DNA from 3 places in the Enterobacter cloacae complex sp. R_G8 genome. Region 3 is predicted to be linked to each of the others. Evidence: riboswitches for the same ligand, from Rfam matches in the RefSeq annotation. Region 3 holds a riboswitch; each other region holds the start of a gene.
What was found. A riboswitch is a leader RNA that binds a small molecule or an ion and turns the genes downstream of it on or off. The one in region 3 is predicted to bind thiamine pyrophosphate.
Positions count from the first base shown of each region.

Region 1: it holds a riboswitch for thiamine pyrophosphate, as region 3 does, so the genes downstream of both, thiB (thiamine ABC transporter substrate binding subunit) here and thiC (phosphomethylpyrimidine synthase ThiC) in region 3, are expected to answer to the same signal.
Region 2: it holds a riboswitch for thiamine pyrophosphate, as region 3 does, so the genes downstream of both, thiM (hydroxyethylthiazole kinase) here and thiC (phosphomethylpyrimidine synthase ThiC) in region 3, are expected to answer to the same signal.

Region 1 covers NZ_CP102246.1:4,341,534-4,351,588, reverse strand. The annotation lists gene araC (arabinose operon transcriptional regulator AraC) at 1-236, shown strand, start outside; gene NQ842_RS20540 (DedA family protein) at 365-1,132, shown strand; gene thiQ (thiamine ABC transporter ATP-binding protein ThiQ) at 1,122-1,823, opposite strand; gene thiP (thiamine/thiamine pyrophosphate ABC transporter permease ThiP) at 1,807-3,417, opposite strand; gene thiB (thiamine ABC transporter substrate binding subunit) at 3,393-4,376, opposite strand; TPP riboswitch at 4,408-4,508, opposite strand; gene sgrR (HTH-type transcriptional regulator SgrR) at 4,545-6,200, opposite strand; gene sgrT (glucose uptake inhibitor SgrT) at 6,289-6,441, shown strand; gene NQ842_RS20510 (sugar efflux transporter) at 6,562-7,740, shown strand; gene NQ842_RS20505 (Hok/Gef family protein) at 7,957-8,109, shown strand; gene leuD (3-isopropylmalate dehydratase small subunit) at 8,201-8,806, opposite strand; gene leuC (3-isopropylmalate dehydratase large subunit) at 8,817-10,055, opposite strand, start outside.
Region 2 covers NZ_CP102246.1:1,821,125-1,831,179, forward strand. The annotation lists gene NQ842_RS08640 (aspartate aminotransferase family protein) at 1-752, opposite strand, end outside; gene NQ842_RS08645 (diaminobutyrate--2-oxoglutarate transaminase) at 771-2,147, opposite strand; gene NQ842_RS08650 (hypothetical protein) at 2,461-2,895, opposite strand; gene NQ842_RS08655 (hypothetical protein) at 2,982-3,440, opposite strand; gene NQ842_RS08660 (YadA C-terminal domain-containing protein) at 3,968-5,002, opposite strand; partial or broken gene NQ842_RS23375 (DUF4225 domain-containing protein) at 5,621-5,743, opposite strand; gene NQ842_RS08670 (hypothetical protein) at 5,960-6,274, shown strand; gene NQ842_RS08675 (DUF4225 domain-containing protein) at 6,271-7,077, opposite strand; TPP riboswitch at 7,730-7,826, shown strand; gene thiM (hydroxyethylthiazole kinase) at 7,863-8,633, shown strand; gene thiD (bifunctional hydroxymethylpyrimidine kinase/phosphomethylpyrimidine kinase) at 8,630-9,430, shown strand; gene NQ842_RS08690 (GntR family transcriptional regulator) at 9,473-10,055, shown strand, end outside.
Region 3 covers NZ_CP102246.1:4,852,268-4,862,322, reverse strand. The annotation lists gene thiF (thiazole biosynthesis adenylyltransferase ThiF) at 1-568, opposite strand, end outside; gene thiE (thiamine phosphate synthase) at 561-1,196, opposite strand; gene thiC (phosphomethylpyrimidine synthase ThiC) at 1,196-3,091, opposite strand; TPP riboswitch at 3,171-3,280, opposite strand; gene rsd (sigma D regulator) at 3,335-3,832, opposite strand; gene nudC (NAD(+) diphosphatase) at 3,928-4,701, shown strand; gene hemE (uroporphyrinogen decarboxylase) at 4,742-5,806, shown strand; gene nfi (deoxyribonuclease V) at 5,816-6,487, shown strand; gene NQ842_RS22895 (YjaG family protein) at 6,529-7,119, shown strand; gene hupA (nucleoid-associated protein HU-alpha) at 7,306-7,578, shown strand; gene NQ842_RS22885 (DUF1481 domain-containing protein) at 7,590-8,282, shown strand; gene NQ842_RS22880 (IS481 family transposase) at 8,384-9,538, shown strand; gene purD (phosphoribosylamine--glycine ligase) at 9,619-10,055, opposite strand, start outside.

The DNA of each region.
Region 1 (10,055 bases), 510 kb from region 3:
TCTGCCTGTCGCCGTCGCGGCTTTCGCACCTGTTCCGGCAGCAGTTGGGGGTCAGCGTGCTGAGCTGGCGCGAGGATCAGCGTATCAGCCAGGCTAAACTGCTGCTCAGCACCACCCGGATGCCCATCGCCACCGTAGGGCGCAATGTGGGATTCGAAGATCAGCTCTATTTTTCCCGCGTATTTAAAAAATGCACGGGGGCCAGCCCCAGCGAATTCCGGGCAGGATGTGAATAAACGGTAAAAAAAGATAAACAAGCAGGTGAACAACGGAAGCAACCTGTAAACTATTCAGACAATTGTTGTCTTGACGCGGTGCAGGGTGCTAAGCAGAATCCCTGATTCGTTTTCTGACCGGAATAGTTATGCAGGCATTGCTGGAACATTTTATTACCCAGTCCGTTATGTATTCGCTTATCGCCGTTGCGCTGGTGGCATTTCTGGAATCGCTGGCGCTGGTTGGGCTTATCCTGCCCGGCACTGTGATGATGGCGGCGTTGGGCGCGTTGATTGGCAGCGGTGAGGTCAATTTCTGGCAGGCGTGGCTGGCCGGTATTATCGGCTGCTTACTGGGCGACTGGATCTCCTTCTGGCTGGGCTGGCGTTTCAAGAAGCCGCTGCACCGCTGGTCTTTCATGAAGAAGAACAAAGCGTTGCTGGATAAAACCGAGCATGCGCTGCATCAGCACAGCATGTTTACTATTCTCGTGGGACGTTTTGTCGGGCCAACGCGTCCGCTGGTGCCGATGGTGGCCGGGATGCTGGATCTGCCCGTCGCAAAATTCGTTGTGCCGAACATTATCGGTTGCGTCTTCTGGCCTCCGTTTTACTTCCTGCCGGGGATCCTGGCGGGGGCGGCAATTGATATTCCTGACGATATGCAAAGCGGCGGTTTTAAATGGCTACTGCTGGCAACAGCGCTGCTGTTATGGCTCGCGGCATGGTTGTGCTGGCGACTATGGCGCAGCGCGAAAGCGAATGTCGATCGTCTTACGCGCTATCTGCCTCGCTCGCGTTTGCTGTGGCTGGCACCGCTGACGCTGGGTGTTGCCGTCGTGGCGCTGATTGCGCTGGTTCGTCATCCGCTGATGCCGGTGTACGGTGAGATCCTGTTAAAGGTTGTCAGCCGTTAAGGATCCCCAGCAGGTGCGACGCGCTTGCTTTGCCACTCATCAACTCTTCGGTTTCACCATCCCACACGATACGCCCCTCCGCGATCACCACCGATCGCGGGGCGATGCGTGCGGCATCCTCGATACTGTGTGACACCATCAGCATCGTCAGCTGCTGACGCTGGCAGACCTCCTGTACCAGCGTGAGCATCTCCTGGCGCAAGGCAGGGTCGAGTGCAGAGAAGGGCTCATCCAGCAGCAGCACCGGTTGTTCGCGTACCAGACAGCGAGCCAGCGCCACGCGCTGACGTTGTCCGCCAGAGAGCTCTCCGGGGAGCCGGTCAATAAACGTGGTGATGCCCATTTGCCCGGCAATCCTCTCCAGCTTCTGGCGCTGGGCGTCGTTCAGTTTCAGCCCCGGATCCATACCCAGCGCGATGTTTTGCCGCACCGTCAGATGGGTGAACAGATTATTTTCCTGGAACAGCATCGAGACCGGACGCCTGGCGGGCGGGGTGAGGGTATGGTCGTTGTTTTCAATCTCTATTGACCCGCTCGCCGGTTGCAGAAAACCGGCAATCAGATTGAGCAAGGTGCTCTTGCCTGCCCCGCTTGGGCCAAGTACGGCAATCATCTCCCCCTGACGCACAGAGAGGGTGAAACGCATAGGCAGATGCTGGTAGAGCCAGGTGACATCAGTCAGTTTTAACATTGCGCCCCGGAAGTTTTTCGATAACGGTAAATAAGGCAAAGCACAGCAACAGCAGTAACAGCGCCGTGACGGCCCCCTCCTGGCTGCGGTAGGACCCGATCTGCTGATACAGCCAGTACGGCAGCGTGCGGAAATCTTCATTGCCGAAGAGCGCCACCACACCAAAGTCACCAATGGAGAGCACACAAGCGAAGGCCAGCGCCTGAGCCAGCGGGCGTTTTAGCGCGCGCAGTTCGACTACCTTTAGCCGCTTCCAGCCCTGCATGCCGAGCGACTGACACAGCAAAGCATAGCGGCTGTTGATGTCGCGCATGGGATTTTCCAGAACCTTCAACGCATAGGGGATGGCCATCAGGGCGTTGGTAAAAATCACGATCCCGTCGGCGCTTTCCGGCAGACCAACCGTACTGTTGAACACTAAAAAGAAGCCGGTTGCCAGGACGATGCCCGGCATTGCCAGGATCAACATTCCCGTCAGCTCCAGCGCTTGCCCGGCTTTGCGCGCCTGGCGTGCATAAAGTTCACGGCTGCTCCACAGCAGCATCATGGTCAGCACGACACACAATAGCCCGGCAGCCAGCGCAATGCGCAAGGATGTCCAGGTCGCCTGCCAGAGGACGGGCTGTTGCAACACGGAGACGAGGTTAAGGTTAACGCCATCGACGATAACGGCCAGCAGCGGCGGCAGAAGCAGCAGCAGGGCCAGTACGATCAACATCCCATCCGCGATTCGGCTGTGCAGGCTGTCCTGTGGATCGCGCCAGCCTGTAATCTGATGACTGCCCGGTGGAATGGCTTTGCTCAGACGCTGACTCAGCAGGACCAGCACAAGACAGCACAGCATCTGTACCAGAGCCAGAAGCGCAGCGCGGCCGGGGTCGTAGTCGTAACTCAGCGCCTGGTAAATCGCCAGTTCGATGGTGGTGGCCTGTGGCCCGCCACCAAGTGAAAGTACGGTGGCGAAACTGGCAAAACAGAGCATAAAGATCAGCGCCGCAACCGGAGGGATTTGACGGCGCAGCCATGGCCATTCGACAAAGCGGAAGAATGACCAGCCGCGCATACCCAGCTGTGCCGCAAGCTGACGCTGCTCGCCGGGGATAGCCTCCAGCGCCTGTAAAAAAAGCCGGGTCGCCATGGGCATGTTGAAAAAGATGTGTGCCAGCAGAATACCTTTCAGCCCGTAAGGGGAGAAGGTCCACTCCAGACCAAGCAGGTTAAAGAGAGCGGCCAACCAGCCCTGACGACCATACACGCTCAGGATCCCAAATACCGCCACCAGAACGGGCAGGATCAGCGTCATGGCGCACAGTCTCAACAGCGCCTCCCTGCCGGGGAAGCGTCTGCGGTAGAGCGCCCGCGCGAGAAAAATGGCCGGGATCACCGACAGCAGGGCAGAGAGAAACGCCTGCCAGAAAGAGAACCGGATGACATGCCAGAGATAGCTGTCGTGCCAGAGGGAGAGCAGATCACTCTCCGGCGCGTTAAACCACAATGCCAGAAAAGCGCCGAGACTGACCGCCACCATCACTACGGCGGCGAGCAGTCCGGGAAATAACCAGCCGGGAATTAGCGGCTGACGGCGCGTTGCCATTCACTTACCCATGCTGCTCGCTGCGCGGCGACCTGCTGCGGCGTAAACTCCAGCGAGGTTTGCGGTTTGGTCAGTTGCTCAAAGCCGGCAGGCAGCGTCACGTTGGTCACCGGATACATCCAGTTACCCGTTGGGATCGCATTCTGGAACGCCGGGGAAACCATGAATTTCAAAAACTTCTCGGCCAGTTCCGGCTGCTTGCTGGCGGCAGTGCGGGCGGCCACTTCCACCTGCAGATAATGTCCTTCAGCGAAATCAGCGGCGGCGTAGTTGTCTTTCTTCTCGGCGATAATGTGATAAGCCGGGGAGGTGGTGTAGCTCAGCACCAGGTCGCTCTCCCCTTTCAGGAACAGACCATAGGCCTCGCTCCAGCCTTTGGTGACGGTCACGGTTTTGGCGGCCAGCTTCTGCCACGCTTCCGGCGTTTTATCACCATAGACCTTCTGCATCCACAGCAGCAGACCCAGACCCGGCGTGCTGGTGCGCGGATCTTCATAAATCACGCGCCATTTTTGGTCGCTTTCCACCAGCTCCTTCAGGCTTTTCGGCGGATTCTTCAGCTTGTTTTTATCGTAGACAAACGCAAAATATCCGTAATCGAACGGCACAAAGGTGTCGTTCTTCCAGCCGCCCGGCACGTTAACCGCCTCTGCCGCCACGCCGCTTTTGGCGAACAGTTTTGTTTGCGACGCCGCATCCAGCAGGTTGTTATCCAGGCCGAGTACCACGTCGGCCTTACTGTTTTTGCCTTCCATACGCAGACGATTAAGCAGCGAGACGCCATCTTCCAGCGCCACGAATTTCAGTTCGCAGTCGCAGTCGGCTTCAAAGGCTTTTTTGACTACCGGGCCTGGGCCCCAGTCGGCAGAAAAGGAGTCGTAGGTGTAGACCGTCAGGACGGGTTTTGCGAAAGCAGGCAGCGCAAACAGCGCCAGCAGGGGAAGCACTTTTTTTAACACTTTGCACCTCAAGGTTGAGTGGCAAAGGATTTTGAGCGACAGCCTCAAATCCCTTCGCCGGCGTTATCCGGATCAGGTTCGACGGGTATTATCTCAGCGCACATCAGTGATGCAGCACCCCGTTGAGAACGGCGGTATTGTAATGATTTGGCGAATATTACGAAAGTGTTATGGCTCGGGTGGCGCAAACCAGGCGGATTTAAAATCAAACCAGCCGAGCGTATTCATCCGTAACCCCCGCATACTGCGTTGACCCTGGATCATCAGCCAGTGGTGGATCAGCGGCACGATCGCCTGTTCGGCCAGCAGCGCCTGACACCATGTGGCCAGATTCATCTCGCCCGCGCGCCACTGTGCGGCGTCCTGCTGCCAGTCCCGATCGATACAGTGCTGGATCAGCGGGACTTCATACAGGTGTGAGAAGAGCGAGAAATCGAGCGGCAGGGTGAAGTTGGCGCTGTTCAGCCAGATATCGCTTACGATATCGCCACGATGCCACTCATCATAGTCGACCTCCTGGATCGTCAGCTGAACACCTTCTGCGGCCAGCAGTCTGGTCATGATTCTGGCGATAAAACGATGCTCCACGTGCTCGCGGTAGTAGGTCAGAGTGATGGACTCCAGCCCTGCCGGCTTGTCACACTGCACTGGCCGGGCGTGATGCCAGCGGGGAAGCAGACCGTACGCCGGGAACCAGTACGTCTGATACTGCTCTTCCGCATGGTAAATCAGATTGGAGGGGGATAAGACATGGCTAATCCATTTGCGTACCGCCTGATTGGCTCCCCGGTGGGTGCGACTGTCAAACAGCAGATAGTAGCAGCCCTCTTCAAGGCGACTTTCCACCGCCTTTTCACCCGTAGTGGGACCTTCAAGCGTCAGCCCGGCGCTGAGCTCTTCATTGAGATCCGGTAATACCCAGACGTTCACTTCGTCGATCAGCGCCCGGTAACCAAAATAGTCATCAAACGCGCGAATTTTCAGCTGGTTATTATTATTACGCGACACGGCATAGGGGCCGGTGCCAATAGGTTGACTGGCAAAATTGTCCAGTGATCCCCATTCACCGGGCAGAATCATCGAGGGCACATAGCCCAGCAACCAGGGAAGCCATTTGTCCGGCTGAGACAGTTCAATATCCAGCGTCCAGGCCGTAGGGGAGTGAATCCGCGAAATGTGCGAGTAGAGCGGAAGCTTGCGGGCACGTTCCAGAGACGCGATGACATCGCGCATTTCCAGCTCGCGGCCGTGATGAAAGTGGATGCCGGGACGTAAGAAGAAGCGCCAGTGAAGCGGGGAAAGTTGCTGCCAGTGGTGCGCAATATCAGCTTCCAGTTCCCCGTTTTCCTCATTTATCCGCGTCAGGCCGCTGAAAATTTGTCGGGCCATATGGGTTTCTGAACGGCGTAATGCCGTGCCGGGGAGCAGATTTTTCATCGGACGATAGTAGAGCACGCGCAGGATGTGGCGGCCCTGACGGAAACTTCGCCCGAGATGAGAGACCAGCATTTGACGTACTGCGGCTTTATCGCCCACCAGTTGCACCAGCTGATCGATTCGGTCCTGTTCCAGCAGATCTTCCGCTCGCTGTTGCTGCAAGGCCAGGCCGGTATAGAGAAAGGTCAGGCGTGAGCGTTTGCCGCGTCCTGCTTCGGCTTCCCAGTTTAACCAGCCCTGTTGCTGCATGGTGTTAAGCAGCGTGCGCATATGACGTCGGGAGCAGTTAAGGAGCTCTGCCAGTTCGTTGAGCGTGGTCTCCTGCGATTGCCCTTCGCAGCACTGCCAGAGGCGGATAAATTGTTGTTGCAGACGACCAGAAGGCATAAAAGGGGAACTCCTGACAAAAAATCAGCAATTTATTAATCCCTATATTAAGCCAATAATTCTTCCTGATGAAGTGAGGAGGTAAATTATGAAGAGGTCTACCGCTCGTCAGTTTTATCAGCAGTACTTTTCAGCGACAAAAGGAACGTCCTGGCTGGCCCGTCAGTGTGCTGAGCAACGGCTGAAAATGTTAGAAGAATTGATGCAGTGGGACGTTACGAAACCGACCTCTTCTCGCTAACTCGCCTCGATCATGTGTGACTGAGTATTGGTGCTTATCACCCGCCAGCAAAATGTTTTTTGCTGGCTTTTTTCGTTTATTCTTTCACCCAATTCGATTCGCTTTCACAAGGACTTGCAGATGCTCTGGTTAATGACAATGGGGCGACGCCTGAACGGCGTGTATGCCGCTTTTATGCTGGTGGCCTTTATGATGGGCGTGGCGGGGGCGTTGCAGGCACCGACGCTGAGTCTTTTTCTCAGTCGGGAGGTGGGGGCGCAGCCGTTCTGGATCGGTCTGTTTTATACCGTGAACGCCATCGCCGGGATCCTGGTCAGCCTGTGGCTGGCGAAACGATCCGACAGCCAGGGCGATCGCCGTAAGTTGATCCTCTTTTGTTGCGCCATGGCCGTGGGTAACGCGCTGCTGTTTGCCTTTAATCGTCACTACCTGACGCTGATCACTTGCGGCGTGCTGCTGGCCTCACTGGCAAACACCGCCATGCCGCAACTCTTCGCGCTGGCCCGGGAATATGCCGATAATTCGGCGCGGGAAGTGGTGATGTTTAGCTCGGTGATGCGTGCGCAGCTCTCTCTTGCATGGGTCATTGGTCCGCCGTTGGCCTTTATGCTGGCGCTGAATTACGGTTTTACCGCCATGTTTTCCATCGCTGCGGGGATTTTTGCCATTAGTCTGGCACTGATTGCCTTCGCGCTACCGTCAGTGGCGCGTGTCGAACAGACAGCGGATAAACCCATTACACAGGTGAGCGGCTGGCAGGATAAAAACGTCCGTATGCTGTTTATCGCTTCCACGCTGATGTGGACCTGCAACACCATGTATATCATCGATATGCCGCTATGGATCAGCAGTGATCTGGGGCTGCCTGATAAGCTCGCCGGGATCTTAATGGGGACGGCTGCCGGGCTGGAAATTCCGGCGATGATTCTGGCGGGGTACTACGTCAAATATCTCGGAAAACGCCGGATGATGGTGGTAGCCGTAGCGGCCGGGGTGCTGTTCTACCTGGGGCTCATTTTCTTCCATTCACGAGAGGCGTTGCTGGCACTGCAGCTGTTTAATGCTGTGTTTATCGGGATTGTGGCCGGAATAGGGATGCTCTGGTTCCAGGATCTAATGCCCGGGCGGGCGGGTTCGGCGACCACACTCTTTACCAACAGCATCTCCACGGGGGTGATTCTGGCGGGGGTGATTCAGGGGGCGCTGTCACAAAGCTACGGACATGCAGCGGTGTACTGGATGATAGCGGCCATATCTGTTCTTACGCTGATGCTGACCTGGCGCGTAAAAGACGTTTGATTCTGGAAGGCGTCTTCACGAAATGAAACGATTTTCTGACAGGACCTGAGAAGACACATAGAGTGCGTGGCGGGTGCTTGAGGCTGTTTGCCTCAGGCTTTCGCAAGAGGCAAACAGTGGAGAGTCCCACATCAAAAAACTGATGGGGAGACCAACTTCACAACCAACATTGCGAGGTTAGTCTCTTCATTGCCGAAAAGCAATAAGGAGGCTGGAATGCCAAAACGTACTCTGCTGTTAGGTTTGTTTCTGATCTGTACAACGCTGTTGATCTTCACCTGGATGGTGCGTGATTCACTGTGTGAACTGCATTTCAGACAGGAGAAAACAGAGCTGGCAGCAGTGTTGGCTTACGAAGCAAAACGTTAGCGGTATGGGCGGGGAAAGTTCCCCGCCTCTCCAGAGTGGTTGAGCCTCAATGCACCCTTATCAATGGCCCGCATCGTGCGGGCCATTGCCTTTAGCCCATAAACGCAGGCTGTTTTTTCTCGTACGCGGAGATGGCGTGTTCGTGCTGAAGCGTCAGGCCAATGCTGTCCAGGCCGTTCAGCATACAGTGACGACGGAAGGCATCGATGCTGAAGTTATAGATCTTATCCCCGGCTTTCACCACTTCCGCTTCCAGATCCACTTCAAACGACATGCCCGGATTTGCCTTAACCAGCACGAACAATTCATCCACTTGCTCGTCACTCAGCGTCACTGGCAGAAGCTGGTTGTTGAAGCTGTTGCCGTAGAAGATATCCGCAAAGCTCGGGGCGATCACGACTTTAAAGCCGTAGTCGGTCAGTGCCCATGGCGCGTGCTCGCGCGATGAACCGCAGCCAAAGTTTTCCCGCGCCAGCAGAATGGAGGCGCCTTTATATTCCGGGAAGTTCAGTACAAATTCCGGGTCAGGAACCTGGCCTTTATCATCCAGAAAACGCCAGTCGTTAAACAGATGAGCGCCAAAACCGGTGCGGGTGACCTTCTGCAAAAACTGCTTCGGAATGATTGCATCGGTGTCGACATTAGCGGCGTCCAGGGGGACAACCCGGCCTGTATGTTGGGTAAATTTCTCTGCCATGATTGTCTCCTTATTTCAGGCTGCGAATATCGGCGAAATGGCCGGTAACTGCCGCAGCGGCGGCCATGGCCGGGCTGACCAGATGGGTGCGCCCACCGCGGCCCTGGCGGCCTTCAAAGTTACGGTTACTGGTGGAGGCACAACGTTCGCCAGGATTCAGGCGGTCATTGTTCATGGCCAGACACATGGAGCAGCCAGGCAAGCGCCACTCGAAGCCCGCTTCGATAAAGATCTTATCCAGGCCTTCGGCTTCCGCCTGCGCTTTTACCGGGCCAGATCCTGGCACGACCAGCGCCTGTACGCCTGGTGCCACTTTACGGCCTTTGGCGATCTCCGCCGCGGCGCGCAAATCTTCGATGCGCGAGTTAGTGCAGGAGCCGATAAAGACTTTATCAATCGTCACATCGGTCAACGGCACGCCGGGTTTCAGGCCCATATAAGCCAGCGCTTTTTCGGCGCTGGCGCGTTCGACCGGATCGGCAAATGAGGCCGGATCGGGGATGGTGTCATTCACGGAAATGACCTGACCCGGATTGGTCCCCCAGGTCACCTGCGGGGCAATCTCTTCCGCCTGCAGGGTAACAACGGTATCAAAGACAGCGCCATCGTCAGTTTTCAGGGTTTTCCAGTACGCGACGGCGTCAGCGTAATCCTGACCTTTCGGCGCATGCAGACGCCCTTTCACATAGTTAAACGTGGTTTCGTCTGGCGCCACCAGGCCTGCTTTTGCCCCCATCTCGATGGCCATATTGCACAGAGTCATACGACCTTCCATGCTCAGCGCCTGAATAGCCTCACCGCAGAATTCAACAACGTGCCCCGTACCGCCGGCGCTGCCCGTTTTACCAATGATGGCCAGCACGATGTCTTTCGCGGTGATCCCTGGTGCGGCTTTGCCTTTCACTTCAATCTTCATGGTTTTGGCTCGGCCCTGTTTCAGGGTCTGCGTAGCCAGAACATGCTCAACTTCAGAGGTGCCAATACCGAACGCCAGGGCACCGAATGCACCGTGTGTGGCGGTATGGGAGTCACCGCAGACGATGGTCATGCCGGGCAGGGTAATACCCTGCTCTGGCCCCATGACGTGAACGATACCCTGATACGGATGGTTCAAATCGTAGAGCTCAACGCCAAACTCGTTACAGTTCTTAATCAACTCCTGCATCTGAATACGCGCCATTTCACCCGACGCATTGATATCTTTGGTCTGAGTGGAAACGTTGTGATCCATTGTCGCGAAGGTTTTACC
Region 2 (10,055 bases), 1.9 Mb from region 3:
TCGGTGGTACCTGCTGTCGCCACGATCGCCAGGATCTGCTCGCCGTTGGCATTGCACTGCTCGATTTTCGCCGCCAGATCGGTCAGATCCATGCGGGAGAATTCGTCAGTTTTTACCTGCACGACGGACTGGTAACCCAGACCCATCAGCGCCATGTTTTTCTGCACGGAGAAGTGCGCATTTTCCGAGCACAGCACGCGGATCTTACGCAGATCGCCCGTCAGACCATCCTGCTGAACGGAGTGGCCCTGACGCGCGAAGAACGCATCACGTGCCAGCATCAGACCCATCAGGTTGCTTTGGGTGCCACCGCTGGTGAAGACACCCGCGTCGCCAGCCTGATAACCCACGCGGGTACGCAGCCATTCGATCAGTTTGATCTCGATAATGGTTGCGGACGGGCTTTGATCCCAGGAGTCCATGCTCTGGTTAGTGGCGTTAATCAGCACTTCCGCCGCCTGGCTAACGACCAGGCTCGGGCAGTGCAGGTGCGCCACACACTGCGGGTGATGAACGGACAAACTGTCTTTCAGGAAGAACTCTACGGCGCGTTCAATCGCCACTTCGTTACCCAGCCCTTTCGGGTTGAAATCCAGCTTAATGCGGTCGCGCAGTTCCGCGACCGTTTTGCCCTGATACATCTCAGGCTGCTTCAGCCACTGCATCACAGCCTGAGTGCTTTGTTCAATCGCCTGCTGGTAAGCTTCAATGCTCTGCGCAGAGGAGAACAAAATTGGGTTTGAATCAGACATCGTAATCAACAACTCCGGTTACGCCGGGCGAACGCCCGCAGCAAGCAGTGCCTGCTCGAATTTATCCAGGAAGACTTTCAGCTCATCATCGCTGATCAGCAGAGAAGGCAGCAGACGCAGAACGATACCGTTACGACCACCACGCTCCAGAATCAGACCGGCTTCGAAGCACTTCTTCTGAATCAGAGCAGACAGCTCGCCATCACCCGGGAAGCAACCCATGTGGTCTGCCGCTTCGTGTGGCTTAACGATCTCAATACCGATCATCATGCCCAGACCGCGAACGTGGCCGATAACCGGATAGCGTTTCGCCATCTCGTTCAGCTGGCTTTTCAGCCATTCGCCCTGTGCCGCAACTTTGCCCGCGATGTTCTGATCTTTCAGGATTTTCAGCGTCGTCAGACCGGTTGCCATCGCCAGCTGGTTGCCGCGGAAGGTGCCGGTGTGGTGACCTGGTGCCCAGGCATCGAACTGCTTTTTGATACCCAGCACAGCCAGTGGCAGACCGCCGCCAACCGCTTTAGACATCACGATGATGTCTGGCTCAATGCCAGCGTGTTCGAAGGCGAAGAATTTACCGGTACGGGCAAAGCCAGCCTGAACTTCGTCGAGGATCAGCAGAATGCCGTGTTCCTGAGTCACTTTACGGATGCGCTGCAGCCACTCAACCGGAGCCGGGTTCACGCCGCCTTCACCCTGAACGGCTTCCAGAATGACCGCAGCAGGTTTGCGCACGCCGCTTTCGACGTCGTTGATCAGGTTTTCGAAGTAGTAGGTCAGCGCTTTTACGCCAGCCTCACCGCCGATACCCAGTGGGCAACGGTACTGGTGTGGATAAGGCATGAACTGCACTTCTGGCATCATACCGTCTACCGCTTCTTTCGGAGACAGGTTACCGGTCACGGACAGTGCGCCGTGAGTCATACCGTGGTAACCACCAGAGAAGCTGATAATACCGCTACGGCCGGTGACTTTTTTCGCCAGCTTCAGCGCCGCTTCCACGGCGTCAGCACCGGATGGACCGGTGAACTGCAGGCAGTACTCTTTGCCCTGACCAGGCAGCAGAGAGAGCAGGTATTCGGAAAACGCGTCTTTCAGAGGCGTAGTCAGATCCAGAGTATGTAACGGCAAGCCGCTGGTAATGACATTTTGGATGCTTTTCAGCACATCAGGGTGGTTATGGCCAAGCGCGAGGGTGCCTGCGCCTGCTAAACAGTCAAGGTATTCTTTATTATCTGCATCGGTGATCCACACGCCTTCTGCTTTAGTAATAGCTAAAGGCAGTTTGCGCGGATAACTCCTGACGTTAGATTCAAACTCGGCCTGACGGGCCAGATAGGTTTCGTTGCTTTTGTGGGCATCTACGGTGTCAATACGGACTTTATCCGTCATCATATCACTCCTACAACCGCCGCTTCGTTATGAGCCACGATTGAATAAAAAGTTAAAAAACAGATGGGGGCCTGAAAAAAACGCCGCCAATATAGAGCCTTTTGCCACGGGGCTCAATGGTTAATTTGTTTACTGTTTTGTGACAGAGGGCACAGGGGAGGGGAACTCCCCGTTTTGAGAAAGAAAATTACGCTCTATGTGCAATAAAAACAGCCAGTTACGAGGGCATTGTCAGAACTGTAAAAACAGAGAAAAGAGTGTGACAAATCGTGCCTTTTGTCGAAGAAAAAGGAGGCACATGGCCTCCTTGCGATCGTTATTTCTGCGTAACCTGCAAAATGCCGTGGTCGCGACCCTTCGTTTTATTCCAGGATGCACCGGTAATACCGTTCTCATCAAGGCTTAATGAGATAACGAACCCGCCGCCATGGATTTCATAGAAGTTTGCGTTCACACGCTTAACGGTTGCTTTCTTACCATTAACGGTGGCGCTAAAAAAACCGTTTGAAATCGTGGCATTAAGCGCATCCGATGAGAATGAAGCTTCACGCATCGGATCGTGGATCGCTGCGGATGACGGCTGTGCCGCGTTTTGGGCTTTGCTTTTGTGGATATCGCATGTGCCATCGTTGGCGTTTATTTCAGTACATCCCGAACGCGCTAATTGAGCACGATAGTGTGCGTTTATCGCATGAGCCGGCGTCGCCGCGACAGTGAACAACAGAGCAATTAAAGTTAATCGCGCTTTCATTGTTAAACCTTAGTTGTGGTGAGTGTGTTTATTCGTCTCTGTCGCTCTGGCCGCATTTGCATAAGCCGCAGACAGGGACGCATCATTTATTTAGAGAGTTGCGCGTTCACTACCCTCTCATTTTTAACTACAAGCGTTAACGTGTAATTTTTCTTTTTCCATACACCCTGGTTTGGTTTCCATTCTTTTGACAGCAGGTATTCAGCAGCATCAGAGACAGGCTTGTTCATAACATGCTCTGCTTCATTAGAAAGCTGCTTAAAACTACTATCTTTCTTCGCGGGTGCATTCTCACATTCACCGTTTGCTTCCATTACCTGGCTACATCCTTCAGTAAGGTTTTTATGGGTTGATTGTGCAAGTTGTGCAGCATTCTCTAAAGCTTGTTTCTCAGCAGCAGCGTTAATAGCGGTAGCGCGGTTTTGCTCCGCTATATAACATGCGTCTTTACTAACACCCTTGCTTTCACATTCAGCCATACGTTGAGCTGGTGAAGAACATGCAGCAAGAGACATTACTGCAGCTGCTATCATTAACATTTTCATTATTACCTCAGAAATTACAGTTGTATGTATAAGTGTCTAACATCAAGCCGATCCATATCCCTAACACAATAAGAGCAATGTACAGAACAGCAGAAAGAAAAATGTACTTTGTCATGTTCGCTATCATTAGTATAATCGTACACAGCCAGTTAGCTAAAATTTACGAGGGTGAGTTTGTTGCTTAACGGCGGTTAACTGGCTTCTTTATAAAGCTCTTAATAAAAGCCTCTAGTGAAGAGGCTAAAATTCAAAATTTTAATTACAGATCAATGCTCCGCCTGGTGTTATGTACATGATTCGTTAAGCATACTGCCATCGCTATTAAATCCTTGTGTTTCATAGCTACCTCCGGGTGTTTGTGTAGTAGTGCTTTGAATATATCCACCGTTATTATTAAAGCCTGTACACTGGATATTACCCGCCGGATCTCTCATACATGAAGTTTGAGCAAATAAAGGAGCGAAAATTAAACGCAGCAGCATAGCACATAATGATTTTTTAATTTTTATTATCTCTTTTTTACTTAATTAAAAGCCAATGCCTACACCAACAGAAGCACCCATATTATTAGATGTATCATCAGAGAAGCTCACTTTAGCGATAACATGAGAGTTAAAGTTTACAGACGCCCCAACCGCTAAAGCGCTTTCACCGTTGTAAGTAGCACCGCCAGCAGAGAACATTACACGCTGATTGGTTTGTACTTGAGGTAAGCCAGCCATAGCCATAGCACCAGAAATACCCGCATTAGCTTGTTTCTTGTTGCTATCTACTTCATCACGCAATGATTTGAATTGCTGGTTAGTAGTGTTATTCATCGCTTGCATAGTTTGTTTTGCAGCTTGCAGATCTTGCGCAGTAGAGCTAATAACCTGGCTATTGCTATCTACCTTAGCTTGTGTAGCCGTATCTACCTTCACTTGTGTAACGGTGGTAGTAACTCCATTAGAGCCATCTTTACCATCACGCCCGTTAAGACCTGCTACGCCTTGCGCCCCCGTTGCACCGTCTTTTCCATCAACACCATTTTTAGGCTTAGGCGCATTCTCAAGCTTAGTAATGCGGGTATCGTTAGTGCTAATCAAACCGCTATTGATACGTGTCTGATCTTCTACTACGTGAATTTCTTTAGCGTTGTTATCAGCGGTGATTTGAGCGTTACCAGCAGCAGCTAAAGCAGTATTAGCCGTATCTTGTGCTGTATGAATACCAGCACTAAACAGAGTTTTGTTAGCTTGCAGATCAGCATTTACGTTATCTATTGCATCTTTGTTAATTGAGTTATCAACTTTATTTTGAATCGCCATACTAGCAACGCCATTAACCTGGGTAACGTCTGCTTTTTCAGCATCCAATTTAGATAAATGACCTTCTGTATCTTGCAGATTGTAAGTAACGCCATAGTTACCGCGTACATTGAAGTTTGAAGCGGTACCATTTGAATCTGTACCGTTCAGAGTTGAAAGAACATCGCCAGATTGAGCATGAGCACCAGACATAACGCCAGTAAACACAACACCAAAGACTAAAACAGCAATAGAAGATTTATTCAAAGATTTCATTTTAGAGACTCTCATCATTAAATTATTGATTTATATATTGGCTGTATTAAGCCAAGTTTGTTTGAGCAACGAATTCCCGGTTGTTGGCATGAATCAACATAGGTTTATCTTTGCTCGAATCTTTTTTAGTAACGTGAATAAACTATTATTCATCGTGAACATCAGCTTATTGATGTGGATCAATATTCGCATTAAAAGCTAAAGTGGTCTGCTGTGATAGGAAAGATATTATTTGCAATAAATACAGTTAGATAGGTAATGGAAGGTATTGGGTATTCAAAAAAGCATCAAACACTAACCAATAAGAAATGCTTAAGTATATCAGCCAGAAACTAAGGGAAATGCACAAAATAGTTAATTCAAATTTATAGAATTTACTACATGGTTTGCTATCGAACCTTTCTCATCTTTTGAATGAAATGTTTTTGAAGCTGTGACAATTGTTTTAGATGCAAGATAAAAATATTTATATTGAAAATTTCAAGTGGAAATGTATCTAGCGTTGATTGCTATAACTTAGTAAGAGGATTGTTATAAAAAAAGGGGGTTTAGAAGGTGGGGAGTGATCCCCCTTTTTTACAGACTATGCTACAGTATCAATGGACTGATCCCGCCCCGGTAATCGTGGGGAAGCCAGCGGAATAATCTCCAGGCTCCGGTTTTGAGAGCGAGTTCATTTATACTGTACACATTGGCGCCAAGTGTAACTCCATTATAGAATGCCAGGCCCGTGTTAGGATTAATCAACGGGGAGCAGGTCAGTTGGGTTGGCAACCTGGCACATCTGCAACAGGTCGTTGGTCATGAGAAGAGTGGCTCAGGTGCTACCAGTGCTAAGGAGAGGGCGCTAGAGTGTGCCGAAAAGTTTCGGCTGGATTGCTATAAAATTCATCAGTATGATTATTGGCACAATCAGTGATTGAGAAACATCTTTTGAGAGATAAAGGACGATACAATATGAAAGTTACTGATGAAGCTTTGTTACGTTCTGGTTTTACACCAACAGATTTGCAGAAAATAAAAAATAACGTTGAAAGCTATGGCGGCACGTTGGGAGAGGCAATTCAGGATCTGGCTAATCGATTCAGGATAGTTCTTTGGATCTTTTACGCTTTCATAGCAATGTTTCTTTGGGTAATTGTTTCAAATGAAATAGAATACATCATATCAACTGGAATCGGTTTATCTATAGCAATGCTGATTGCTGTTTTTGTTCAACCGCCAGTCCTTTCTTACAAATCCTGGCGGTTTTGGAGAAAATACAGGGGTTAATGATTCGGTGCTTCGGTGGAAAGCAGGTCAAAAATAACTTTAGCCTTGATACCGTATCCTACTATTTTCATAGTTAACTTGGGGCGACTCATTGTGTTGACTTTGCGGTAGTAATCGTGGGGAAGCCAACGGAACAATCGCCATGCACCTGTTTTTCTCGCTAATCCAAAAATGCTGTAGATGTTTGCGCTTAGTGTGAGAGTGTTATAAAAAGCCAGACCAGATTCAGCCTTAAACCCCATAAACTGTGCAATACTAATCACTTTGTCGGCGACTACACCTTCAGAGTTAGATTTCCCTCCAGATAATAATTTATTCACTTCTCTGGTTACACCGTTAGTGCCATCAGAAACTAAGATTGCACCAGCGAGGACTCCAATAGGGGTCAACGTCGAGATCATAATCATTCCGCCGTAGAAAACCATCCCTGATATAACGATATTCACAGCCGAAATCATATATCCGACGATTTTATTTTTTTCCCTGACAAACTCGACTTTTGCATAAAGTTGTGCGGCTCTGGTTCTTAACAGGCGCTCTTGTTCATGCAGATTATCCGTTTCGGCACGCAGATTTTTGATGCATACAATGCATTCTTCGTCTGTTTTAGCTCGCCGTGCTGCCTCAAACTCCTTTTCTACAACCTGTTTTATCTCTTCGACAAACTTGATACGTGTTATCCCATCTTGCAAATAGAATGCTGATAACCGATTTGCTGTTTCGACGAGTTTCCGGGCTTCCAGATTCACCATGGTATCTGACCATGTTCTGTTCCAGCCTCTGTTGAGCAGCGCAATATCCATTAAAGACTCCTTCCCAAAATGTGTCTGGTCATTTTACGTGCAATAAGGTCGAAGACAACATGAAATACTTTCCCAACGTCTTATTTAGCGGAAAGAACACATGATCAAACTTTGAGACTCCACGCCGTAATTCTCATTTTTTTATGTGTAAGACCCAGAAGTTCAGAGCTTAAGAGGAGTAAGGTCACGACATTCTCGGTTTTATGGGATACAGGGCCATTTGGTCAACGTGTATCAATATTCGAATGTTGCGTAACGCTTCCTTATGTTTACTATGAATTCACCCACCAATTCTCTCCTTTAATATCGGGATTAGTAGTCGATCCCGTTATATACATTCCAGGCATCACGATCCATGATCCCACAGTATGCCTGCGTGACCGCCTGTGATGAATGCCCATACAGTTTCGTGAGCGTTGGCAGGCTTTCCCCACGTTTCAGAGCGTGGTAGCCAAGGTTCTTGCGTGGGGGGAGGCTGCAATGTGAAGTTCGAGCATATCCCCGGCCTCTTCTGCCCTATTGTCGTTTGGATGTGGGACACAACATGAGACGCAAACCGGGACACAGAGCATTTTTTAAGGTTGAGTCTTTGGCTTTCCGCTGGCATGATCCGGAACAGGGATTAACGAGACGTTAATCGTAAACTTTTGATTTATTTGACTCGGGGTGCCCTTCTTTGTGAAGGCTGAGAAATACCCGTATTACCTGATCTGGATAATGCCAGCGTAGGGAAGTCAGATGCCTCCCCTGGTCATCGCTTCTTCACGCAAGGCAGGAGCGAACCTATGCAGCCTGACCTGCTCGATTTACACGTTTTACATCACTTCCGAACCCGTTCCCCGCTCACGCACTGTATGACCAACGATGTCGTGCAAACCTTTACGGCCAACGTTCTGCTGGCGCTTGGCGCTTCTCCGGCAATGGTAATTGAAGCCGAAGAGGCCGAGCAGTTTGCCGGGATGGCCGATGCGCTGCTGATTAACGTCGGTACCCTCACCACGCCCCGCGCCCAGTCGATGCGGCGGGCCATCGAGAGCGCGGTGGCGGCAGGCAAGCCCTGGACGCTTGACCCGGTTGCGGTGGGCGCTCTGGCGTTCCGTACCCGCTTTTGTCATCAAATCCTTGCCCTGAAACCAGCCGCCATTCGCGGCAATGCTTCGGAAATTCTCGCCCTTGCGGGGATGAGCGCAGGGGGACGCGGTGTGGATACCACCGACACCGCCGCCGCCGCGCTACCCGCCGCGCAGGCGCTGGCTCGCCAGACCAATGCCATTGTGGCGGTGACGGGGGAGGTGGATTACGTCACCGACGGCCAGCGCACCCGAACGGTTGCGGGCGGCGATCCGTTAATGACCCGCCTGGTGGGCACCGGGTGTGCGCTCTCGGCGGTGGTGGCGGCGAGTTGTTCCCTGCCGGGGGATCGGCTGGATAATGTTGCCGCTGCCTGCGGATGGATGAAGCGCGCCGGAACGATCGCCGTTGCGCAGTCTTACGGGCCGGGCAGCTTTGCCAGCGCGTTCCTTGATGCGCTGCACAACCTGGAGGGGGAGGCATGAAACGAATTAATGCTCTGACGATTGCCGGTACCGATCCAAGCGGCGGTGCCGGTATCCAGGCCGACCTGAAAACGTTCTCCGCCCTGGGCGCCTATGGCTGCTCGGTGATCACCGCGCTGGTGGCGCAAAACACGCGCGGCGTGCAATCGGTCTACCGTATCGAGCCTGATTTTGTCGGTGCACAGCTGGACTCGGTGTTCAGCGATGTGCGCATCGATACCACCAAAATCGGGATGCTGGCGGAAACGGATATCGTCGAGGCGGTGGCTGAGCGGCTGCAACGTTATCAGGTGCAAAATGTGGTGCTTGATACGGTGATGCTGGCTAAAAGCGGCGACCCGCTGCTCTCTGTATCTGCTGTTGAGACATTGCGCAAGAAACTGCTGCCGCAGGTGGCGCTGATTACGCCAAATCTGCCTGAAGCGGCCGCACTGTTAGACGCGCCGCACGCGCAGAATGAACGTGAAATGAAAGAGCAGGGGAATGCCCTGCTGGCGATGGGGTGCGGCGCGGTGCTGATGAAAGGCGGCCATCTTGATGACGATGAAAGCCCGGACTGGCTCTTTACCCGTGACGGTGAACTGCGTTTCACGGCCCCGCGTGTGCACACCAAAAATACCCACGGTACGGGGTGCACGCTCTCTGCCGCGCTGGCGGCGCTGCGTCCACGGCACAACAGCTGGGGCGATACGGTACGCGAGGCCAAAACGTGGCTCTCCGCCGCGCTGGCAAAAGCCGATACTCTGGAAGTGGGTCACGGTATTGGGCCGGTTCATCATTTTCATGCATGGTGGTAAGCCAGTATACTGGCAGGAAACACCACGCCTGAGAAAACAGAGATGGAACAAGCGCATACCCGGTTAATCGCTCAACTGAATGAACGGATCGCCGCGCCCGACAACATGCCGCTGTATCTGAAATTTGCCGAAACGGTAAAAAACGCGGTACGCAGCGGGATGCTGGAGCACGGCAATATTCTGCCCGGCGAGCGCGATCTGAGCCAGTTAACCGGGGTGTCGCGCATTACCGTGCGCAAAGCGATGCAGGCGCTGGAAGAAGAGGGCGTGGTAACGCGTGCCCGGGGTTACGGGACACAGATCAACAACATCTTTGAATATTCGCTCAAGGAAGCGCGCGGGTTTTCCCAGCAGGTGGTGCTGCGCGGTAAAAAACCTAACACGCTATGGGTGAATAAACGGGTGGTGAAGTGTCCGGAAGAGGTGGCCAGCCAGCTGTCGGTCCCCCCGGACAGCGAGGTATTCTTGCTTAAGCGCATTCGTTACGTTGACGATGACGCGGTGTCGATTGAGGAGTCCTGGGTTCCGGTTGAGTTAATTCACGACCCGGATGCCATTGGCATCTCGCTCTACGACTACTTCCGTAGTCAGAATATCTTTCCGCAACGCACCCGCTCCCGGGTCA
Region 3 (10,055 bases):
GAATGCCTGCGGTGCGGCAGTTGCGCTCCGGCTCGGCATCATCCGGCCACAGGCAGCGATAACAGCCCTGCGCCCAGGGCGGGGTCAGTACCATCATCTGGCCGCCGAATCCTACCGCGCTGGCGGTGATAAGCGGCGTATTCTGTGCCACGCAGGCGGCGTTAATGGCCTGACGGGTCGCCATATTATCGGTGCAGTCCAGTACCACATCCGCAAGGGCAACTTCGCGCTGCAGGCTTTCGCCGCTGAGCCGCTCCTGGAGTGCAATAAGCGTAATATCCGGATTCAACGCATTCAGGCGTTTACGGGTAATGTGTGCTTTGGGCTGGTTGACGTCCTCAGTGGTGAAAAGGATCTGTCGCTGCAGGTTGCTGAGATGTACCTCGTCGTCGTCGGCCAGCACCAGCGTGCCCACGCCCGCCCCCGCCAGATAGAGCGCGGCAGGTGCACCCAATCCGCCCAGGCCAATAATCAGAACCCGGCTGGCGAGCAGCTTTTGCTGCCCGTCAATGGCGATATCCTCCAGCAGGATCTGGCGGCTATAGCGCATAAAATCACGATCATTCATCGCCTGCTCCTGCCAGCTGTAAGAGCTGTGCGGTGGCGGCCTGCCAGTCTGCCGCCTGGGTAATGGCGCTGACGACAGCGATACTGCCGACACCGGTATCCAGCACGGCAGGAGCGCGTTCCAGGCTGATCCCACCGATCGCAACGGTAGGGTAATCGGCAAGGCGTTTAACGTGCGCCGCCAGCTGCGTCAGCCCCTGTGGGGCAGAGGGCATCTGTTTGGTCTGCGTCGGAAAAACATGGCCAAGTGCGATGTACGAAGGGCGAGCCGCCAGCGCCACGTCGATCTCCATGTCGTCGTGTGTTGATACCCCCAGTCTTAATCCAGCGTCCCGGATTGCGCTCAGGTCCGTTGTTTCCAGGTCCTCCTGACCCAGATGCACGCCGTAAGCCTGGTGCTTAACGGCCAGCCGCCAGTAGTCGTTGATAAACAGGCGCCCGTCGTAACGACGTCCCAGCGCGATGGCGGCGACCACATCGGCCTCCACCTCGTCATCACGTTTATCCTTGATGCGCAGTTGGATTGTGCGAACGCCGCACGCCAGCAGGCGCTCGATCCACGCCACGCTGTCCACCACCGGATAGAGTCCTAAACGAAAGGGAACGGAGGGGAAATCAGGCTGATACATTACGCCTCCTCTTGTTTGAGGTAGATTTCGCCGCCCTTCGCGCGGAAGGTTTCTGACATGTCCGCCATACCCACTTCGATGGTTTGCGCGGCGGCGTAGTCACGGACTTCCTGGCTGATTTTCATCGAACAGAATTTTGGCCCACACATGGAGCAGAAGTGAGCCACTTTGCCCGACTCCTGCGGCAGGGTTTCATCGTGATACGCACGGGCGGTGAAAGGATCGAGCGCCAGGTTGAACTGGTCTTCCCAGCGGAATTCAAAGCGCGCCTTCGACATGGCGTTGTCGCGAATTTGCGCGCCAGGGTGGCCTTTGGCCAGGTCCGCGGCGTGGGCGGCGATTTTGTAGGTAATCAGCCCCTGCTTCACATCCTCTTTGTTAGGCAGACCGAGGTGCTCTTTCGGCGTCACATAGCAAAGCATGGCGCAGCCGAACCAGCCGATCATCGCCGCACCAATCCCGGAGGTGAAGTGGTCATAGCCCGGTGCGATATCCGTGGTCAACGGCCCCAGGGTATAAAACGGTGCTTCGTGGCAGTGCTCCAGCTCTTCGGTCATGTTGCGGCGGATCATCTGCATCGGGACATGTCCCGGGCCTTCAATCATCACCTGTACGTCATACTCCCAGGCGATTTTGGTCAGCTCGCCCAGAGTATGCAGCTCGGCAAACTGCGCTTCGTCGTTGGCATCACGAATGGAGCCCGGACGCAGGCCGTCGCCCAGCGACAGGGAGACATCGTACGCGGCACAGATTTCACAGATCTCGCGGAAGTGTTCGTAGAGGAAGTTTTCCTTATGGTGCGACAGGCACCATTTGGCCATGATAGAGCCGCCGCGCGAGACAATACCGGTCAGACGCTTCGCCGTCATCGGCACGTAGCGCAGCAGTACGCCCGCGTGGATGGTGAAGTAGTCTACGCCCTGTTCAGCCTGCTCCAGTAGCGTGTCGCGGAAGGCTTCCCAGGTGAGGTCTTCGGCAATACCGTTCACTTTCTCCAGTGCCTGATAAACGGGCACCGTTCCGATAGGCACCGGGCTATTGCGCAGGATCCACTCGCGGGTTTCGTGGATGTAACGCCCGGTGGAGAGATCCATCACCGTGTCCGCGCCCCAGCGCGTCGACCAGACCAGCTTTTCGACCTCTTCTTCGATGGAGGAGGTCACGGCTGAGTTGCCGATGTTGGCGTTGACCTTCACCAGGAAGTTGCGGCCGATGATCATCGGTTCAGATTCCGGGTGATTGATGTTGGCGGGAATAATCGCACGGCCAGCGGCCACTTCATCACGCACGAACTCCGGCGTAATGTTTTCTGGCAGACGTGCCCCGAAGCCTTCCCCCGGGTGCTGGTGGCGCAACACTTCGCTGCGGATGCGCTCACGGCCCATATTTTCGCGAATGGCGATAAATTCCATCTCCGGCGTGACGATACCCTGGCGTGCGTAGTGCAGCTGGGTGACGCATTTGCCCGCTTTCGCCCGTTTCGGCGTCAGCAACCCGGTGAAGCGCAGTTCATCCAGACCGTCGTCCGCCAGGCGCGCTTTGGTGTAAGCCGAGCTGCGGTCAGACAGCTCTTCGCAGTCGTTACGCGCGTCAATCCACGGCTGGCGTAATTTCGCCAGACCCTGCTGAACGTTAATGGCAACCGCAGGATCGCCGTACGGACCAGAGGTGTCATACACCGGCACGGCTTCGTTATCTTCATACTGCGGGTGCGCTTTGCTGCCGCCGATAAGCGTCGGGCTAAGCTGGATTTCACGCATTGGCACACGGATATCCGCCTGTGAGCCGGTGATGTAAATGCGTTTTGAGTTCGGGAAAGCGGTACCTTCCAGGGTGTCGATGAAGTGTTGGGCTTGTGCGCGCTGTTCGCGGCGGGTCAGTTTTGTTGTAGACATAGCTCATTCCAAAAGTGAAGGACATGGCTTGTCAGACGACGGATGAAGCAAGAGGAGATCGCCCGGTGGGCGATACAACAGCAGTGTGACTCTTGTTCCCTTCGCAGGTATTAGCCTGATCAGGTTCCGCGGATCCCGAATTAACGGTCTCAGCCCGTGCTTTCACACTGGGCACTCCGACAAGAAAAATCCCCCTCCAGAGAGGGGCGAATGGTTGTAAATTACTCGTTAACGATTAAGAACTCAAGCAGGGCGCGCAATGTTATCTTCGCTGCTGATGTTCAGGTTGTTATCCAGGGCGAGACCGATCAGCTTATCTTCCAGCGTGAATCGCTCTTCCAGCGCTTCGCCAAGGTCGGAAAGCGCCTGCTGGAACTCAAGATAGTTATCGTGATCGATAGCGTTCTCAAGCGTGGAATCGTAGTAATCCATGATCTGCTGGGTGTTGGCTTCCAGCAGCGGATAGAGTTTGCTGGCGGTTAAATACGGCGTCGTCCCTTCCATTTCACGGATAATACGTTCATAAATATTGAAATGGCCATCGGACAGATAGTCGACCAGGCTCTGACAAAAATCATCCAGCGCTTTTTCATTCAACCGCATAAACGATTCTTTGCCAGGCTTAATACCGACCAGATTGTAATAAGCCACGAGTAGATGCTTGCGCACATGTAGCCAGCGATCCACCAGTTTGTTACTTCCTCTAACGCGCTCAGTCAGGCTTTCTAGCTGGTTTAACATGGTCGACTCCGCAAGGTTTAGAATGGGATCTGCTTATCCAAAATGTAACCACAATGCTAACAACATGTCAGTGAAGCGAAGGTAGTGCAATAGATATGGATCGTATTATTGAAAAATCAGATCTCGGTTGGTGGATCGTCAGTCACGAACAAAAATTATGGTTGCCTGCCGGGGAGATACCCTATGGTGCGGCAGATCGTTTCGATCTTGTAGGCCTGCCCGCGCTAAGGATCGGGGAATGGCAGGGGGAACCCGTGTGGTTGATCCAACAGCCACGCCGCAATGACATGGGATCGGTTCGTCAGGTGCTGGATCAGGATGTTGGCTTGTTCCAGCTGGCGGGCCGGGGCGTTCAACTGGCTGAGTTTTACCGTTCGCATAAGTACTGCGGCTACTGTGGTCACACCATGCACCCCAGTAAAACCGAATGGGCGATGCTCTGCAGCCACTGCCGTGAGCGCTACTACCCGCAAATTGCGCCGTGCATTATCGTCGCTATCCGTCGTGACGATTCCATCCTGCTGGCGCAGCATACCCGCCATCGCAACGGCATTCATACCGTGCTGGCCGGCTTCGTCGAAGTGGGCGAAACGCTGGAACAGGCGGTGGCGCGTGAAGTGATGGAAGAGAGCGGTATTAAGGTTAAGAACCTGCGCTATGTCACCTCGCAGCCGTGGCCGTTCCCGCAGTCGCTGATGACGGCCTTTATGGCCGACTATGACAGCGGGGAGATTGTTATCGACCAGAAAGAGTTACTGGAAGCGAACTGGTATCGCTACGACGATTTACCGCTGCTGCCACCACCAGGCACCGTCGCTCGTCGGCTGATAGAAGATACCGTAGCAATGTGTCGGGCTGATGCTGAGTGACATGTTACACTGAGGCCATGACGCTTAAGGAACTGCAAAAATGACCGAACTGAAAAACGATCGTTATCTGCGTGCGCTGCTGCGCCAGCCCGTTGATGTCACCCCGGTGTGGATGATGCGCCAGGCGGGACGTTATCTGCCAGAGTACAAAGCCACGCGTGCGCAGGCGGGCGATTTTATGTCGCTGTGCAAAAATGCCGAGCTGGCGTGTGAAGTCACGCTCCAGCCGCTGCGCCGCTTCCCGCTGGATGCCGCCATTCTCTTTTCGGACATTCTGACCATTCCGGATGCGATGGGCCTTGGGCTCTATTTCGAAACCGGCGAAGGCCCGCGCTTCACCTCCCCAATCAAAAGCAAAGCCGACGTGGATAAGCTGCCGATCCCCGATCCGGAAGGTGAACTGGGCTACGTGATGAACGCCGTGCGCACCATTCGTCGCGAACTGAAAGGCGAAGTCCCACTGATTGGCTTCTCCGGCAGCCCATGGACGCTGGCGACCTATATGGTTGAAGGCGGCAGCAGTAAAGCCTTTACCGTCATTAAAAAGATGATGTATGCCGAGCCGCTGGCCCTGCATGCGCTGCTCGACAAGCTGGCGAAAAGCGTCACCCTCTATCTGAACGCGCAGATCAAAGCGGGTGCGCAGTCGGTGATGATTTTCGATACCTGGGGCGGCGTGCTGACCGGGCGTGACTATCAGCAATTCTCTCTCTACTACATGCACAAAATCGTTGATGGCCTGCTGCGTGAACATGAAGGCCGCCGTGTGCCGGTCACGCTGTTCACCAAAGGCGGTGGTCAATGGCTGGAGGCGATGGCCGCCACTGGCTGTGACGCGCTGGGGCTCGACTGGACCACCGATATCGCCGACGCGCGCCGCCGCGTGGGTGACAAAGTCGCGCTGCAGGGCAATATGGATCCGTCCATGCTCTACGCGCAGCCTGCCCGTATTGAAGAAGAGGTGGCTTCCATTCTGGCTGGCTTTGGCCAGGGGGAAGGGCACGTGTTTAACCTCGGGCACGGTATCCATCAGGACGTTCCGCCAGAGCACGCTGGCGCGTTTGTGGAGGCGGTGCACCGACTTTCTGCGCAATATCACAAATAAGGAGTGGTTATGGATCTCGCGTCATTACGCGCTCAACAGATAGAACTGGCTTCATCCGTGATCCGCGAGGATCGTCTGGATAAGGATCCCCCGCAGTATATAGGCGGTGCGGATGTCGGATTTGAGCAGGGCGGTGAAGTGACGCGAGCGGCAATGGTGCTGCTGAAGTACCCCTCACTTGAGCTGGTGGAGTACAAAGTGGCGCGTATCGCCACCACCATGCCGTACATACCGGGTTTTCTCTCCTTTCGTGAATACCCCGCGCTGCTGGCAGCGTGGGAGCAACTCTCGCAAAAACCCGATCTGCTGTTTGTTGATGGACACGGTATCTCTCATCCACGTCGCTTAGGCGTTGCCAGCCACTTTGGCCTGCTGGTGGATGTGCCCACCATCGGCGTCGCCAAGAAACGCCTGTGCGGTGCGTTTGAGCCGCTCTCCGCTGAGCCGGGCGCGCTGGCGCCGCTTATCGATAAGGGTGAGCAGCTGGCGTGGGTCTGGCGCAGTAAAGCGCGCTGTAATCCGTTGTTTATCGCGACCGGGCATCGCGTAAGTATGGACAGCGCCCTGACATGGGTACAACGGTGTACGAAGGGTTACCGTTTACCTGAGCCCACCCGCTGGGCGGACGCCGTGGCCTCTGCCCGTCCGGCTTTTGTTCGTTGGCAGGAAATTCAGCGCTGATTCAGGTAAACTGCGGCTAATTTTCGATTCGAGACATCATCATGCTACAAAACCCGATTCACCTGCGCCTTGAGAAGCTGGAAAGCTGGCAGCACGTCACCTTTATGGCTTGCCTGTGCGAGCGCATGTATCCGAACTACGCCGCGTTCTGCAAGCAGACGGAGTTTGGTGATGGCCATATTTATCGCCGGATCCTGGACCTCATCTGGGAAACGCTGACGGTCAAAGACGCGAAGGTGAACTTCGACTCTCAGCTGGAAAAGCTCGAAGAGGCTATTCCGGTAGCGGATGATTTTGATCTCTACGGTGTCTATCCGGCGATCGATGCCTGCGTGGCGTTAAGCGAACTGATCCACTCTCGTCTGAGCGGTGAAACGCTGGAGCATGCCATCGAAGTCAGTAAGGCATCCATTACGACCGTGGCGATGCTGGAAATGACCCAGGCAGGCCGCGAAATGACCGACGAAGAGCTGCGCGCTAACCCCGCGGTCGAACAAGAATGGGATATCCAGTGGGAAATTTTCCGCCTGCTGGCAGAGTGTGAAGAACGCGATATCGAGCTGATAAAAGGGCTGCGTGCGGACTTGCGTGAGGCGGGTGAGAGCAATATTGGTATAATTTTTAACCAATGAGACAACAAAACGTGATTTAACGCCTGTTTTGTCACACCTCAACTCTTCCCTTCTGCCCCCCGTCTGGTCTACATTTGGGGGGCGAAAAAAAGTGGCTATCGGTGCGTGTATGCAGGAGAGTGCTATTTTGGCCTTTTCGTCGCACTCGATGCTTAGCAAGCGATAAACACATTGAAAGGATAACTTATGAACAAGACTCAACTGATTGATGTAATTGCGGACAAGGCTGATCTGTCTAAAGTGCAGGCTAAAGCTGCTCTGGAATCTACCCTGGCTGCTATTACTGAGTCTCTGAAAGAAGGCGATGCTGTACAACTGGTTGGTTTCGGTACCTTCAAAGTGAACCACCGCGCTGAGCGTACTGGCCGCAACCCGCAGACCGGTAAAGAAATCAAAATCGCCGCAGCTAACGTGCCGGCATTTGTTTCTGGTAAAGCACTGAAAGACGCTGTTAAGTAAGACGCGTGGCAGTGAACAGTTTTAGCGAAGGGGCGGTAACGCCCCTTTTGTCTGTCTGGCGTGGTCTGTTTGCGCTGGCGGGCGTGCTGCTGCTGTCAGCCTGTAGCCACGACACCTCTCTGCCACCGTTTACCGCCAGCGGCTACGCTGACAACCAGGGGGCGGTCAGGATCTGGCGTAAAGATTCCGGCGGTGAAGTGCATCTGCTTTCCGCTTTTAGCCCGTGGCATAACGGCAATACATCGACCGCAGAGTATCGCTGGCAGGGAGACGACCTGTCATTCATCGAACTCAATATCTACGGCAAAACCCCCGAACATGTTAAAGTGCGGTTTGATGACCACGGCGAGCTGAGCTTTATGCAGCGTGAAGTCCACGGTCAAAAACAGCAGCTCTCCAGCGATCAGGTTGCCCTCTATCGTTATCGTGCCGGACAAATCCGCCAGACCAGCGACGCGTTGCGTCTGGGACGCGTGGTGCTGCGCCAGGGGCGCTGGCATACCGATGGTACGGTCACCACCTGCGAAGGACAGACAGTTAAACCTGAGCTTGAATCCTGGGCAACCGAACATATTCAGCGCCGTCAGCGTCATTCATCAATGGAAGTGAGTGTGGCATGGCTTGAAGCGCCGGAAGGCTCTCAGCTGTTGCTGGTCGCGAACGAAGATTTCTGCACCTGGCAGCCGACAGAAAAGAGTTTTTGACGTAAATCCCCTCTCCCTTGAGGGTGTACGGTCCGGGGACATAGTGAACACTTGTTCGGGGACATGGTAGACACTTACAACTAAGGCATAAGAACCCGTTTATGGAGTCGCTTATGCCCTGGGATGCGAGAGATACCATGTCATTACGTACCGAGTTTGTTTTGTTCGCCTCGCAGGACGGGGCGAACATCCGTTCCCTCTGCCGTCGCTTCGGCATTTCACCTGCCACCGGCTACAAGTGGCTTCGTCGCTGGATGGAGGAAGGTTCCTCCGGCCTTCAGGACCGCCCGCGCATACCGCACCATTCCCCGAACCGCTCATCTGACGACATCACTGCCCTGCTGCGTATGGCCCATGACCGCCATGAACGCTGGGGCGCACGCAAGATAAAGCGCTGGCTGGAAGACCAGGGGCACCGTATGCCCGCCTTCAGCACCGTTCATAACCTGATGGCCCGTCACGGCCTGCTGCCGGGCACTTCACCGGGCATTCCCGCCACGGGACGGTTCGAACATGACGCGCCGAACCGGCTCTGGCAGATGGATTTTAAGGGCCACTTTCCCTTTGGCGGTGGCCGCTGCCATCCGCTCACCCTGCTGGATGACCACTCCCGTTTTTCCCTGTGCCTGGCGCACTGTAGCGATGAACGGCGTGAGACCGTGCAGCAACAACTGGTCAGCGTGTTTGAACGCTACGGCCTGCCGGACAGGATGACGATGGACAACGGCGCCCCGTGGGGAGACACCACCGGCACCTGGACGGCGCTCGAGCTGTGGCTGATGCGCCATGGTATCCGGGTGGGACACTCCCGGCCGTATCATCCGCAGACGCAGGGCAAGCTGGAGCGTTTTCACCGCAGCCTGAAGACGGAGGTGCTGCAGGGTAAATGGTTCGCGAGTGAGGGCGAACTGCAGCGCGCCTTCGACCACTGGCGGACGGTCTATAACCTTGAACGCCCGCATGAGGCGCTGGATATGGCGGTACCGGGCTCGCGGTATCAGCCGTCATCGCGACGGTACAGCGGCAACACAACGCCCCCGGAATACGACGAGGGCGTGATGGTCAGGAAAGTGGATATCAGCGGAAAGCTGAGCGTGAAAGGGGTAAGTCTGAGCGCAGGCAAGGCGTTCAGGGGAGAACGGGTCGGGCTGAAGGAGATGCAGGAAGACGGCCGCTACGAGGTGTGGTGGTACAGCACAAAAGTGGGGGTGATCGACCTGAAGAAAAAGTCGATCACCATGGGTAAAGGATGTTAAAAAGTGTTCACCATGTCCCCGAACACCTGTCTACCATGTCCCCGGACCGTACAGAGGGAGAGGGTTAGGGTGAGGGGGTATTATTCCCCTTGCTCGCGTGCAATCGCACGATAGCCGATATCCTGACGGCTAAAGCTACCGTTCCAGTGAATATCCGCCATCAGCGCATAGGCACGCTTCTGGGCATCGGCAACAGTATGGCCCAGCGCGGTGGCGCACAGCACGCGGCCACCATTAGTCAGTACGCGATCGTCCTCAGACAGTTTCGTACCGGCGTGGAACACCTTCGCACCTTCAACTTCTTCCAGCGGCAGGCCGTGGATCTCATCCCCGGTGTTGTAGTGGCCAGGATAACCGCCCGCAGCAATCACCACGCCCAGAGACGCGCGTTCGTCCCACTCGGAGGTTTTCTCATCCAGCTTGCCGTCGCATGCGGCCAGGCAAAGATCCACCAGATCGGATTTCATGCGCAGCATGATTGGCTGTGTTTCCGGATCGCCGAAGCGGCAGTTAAATT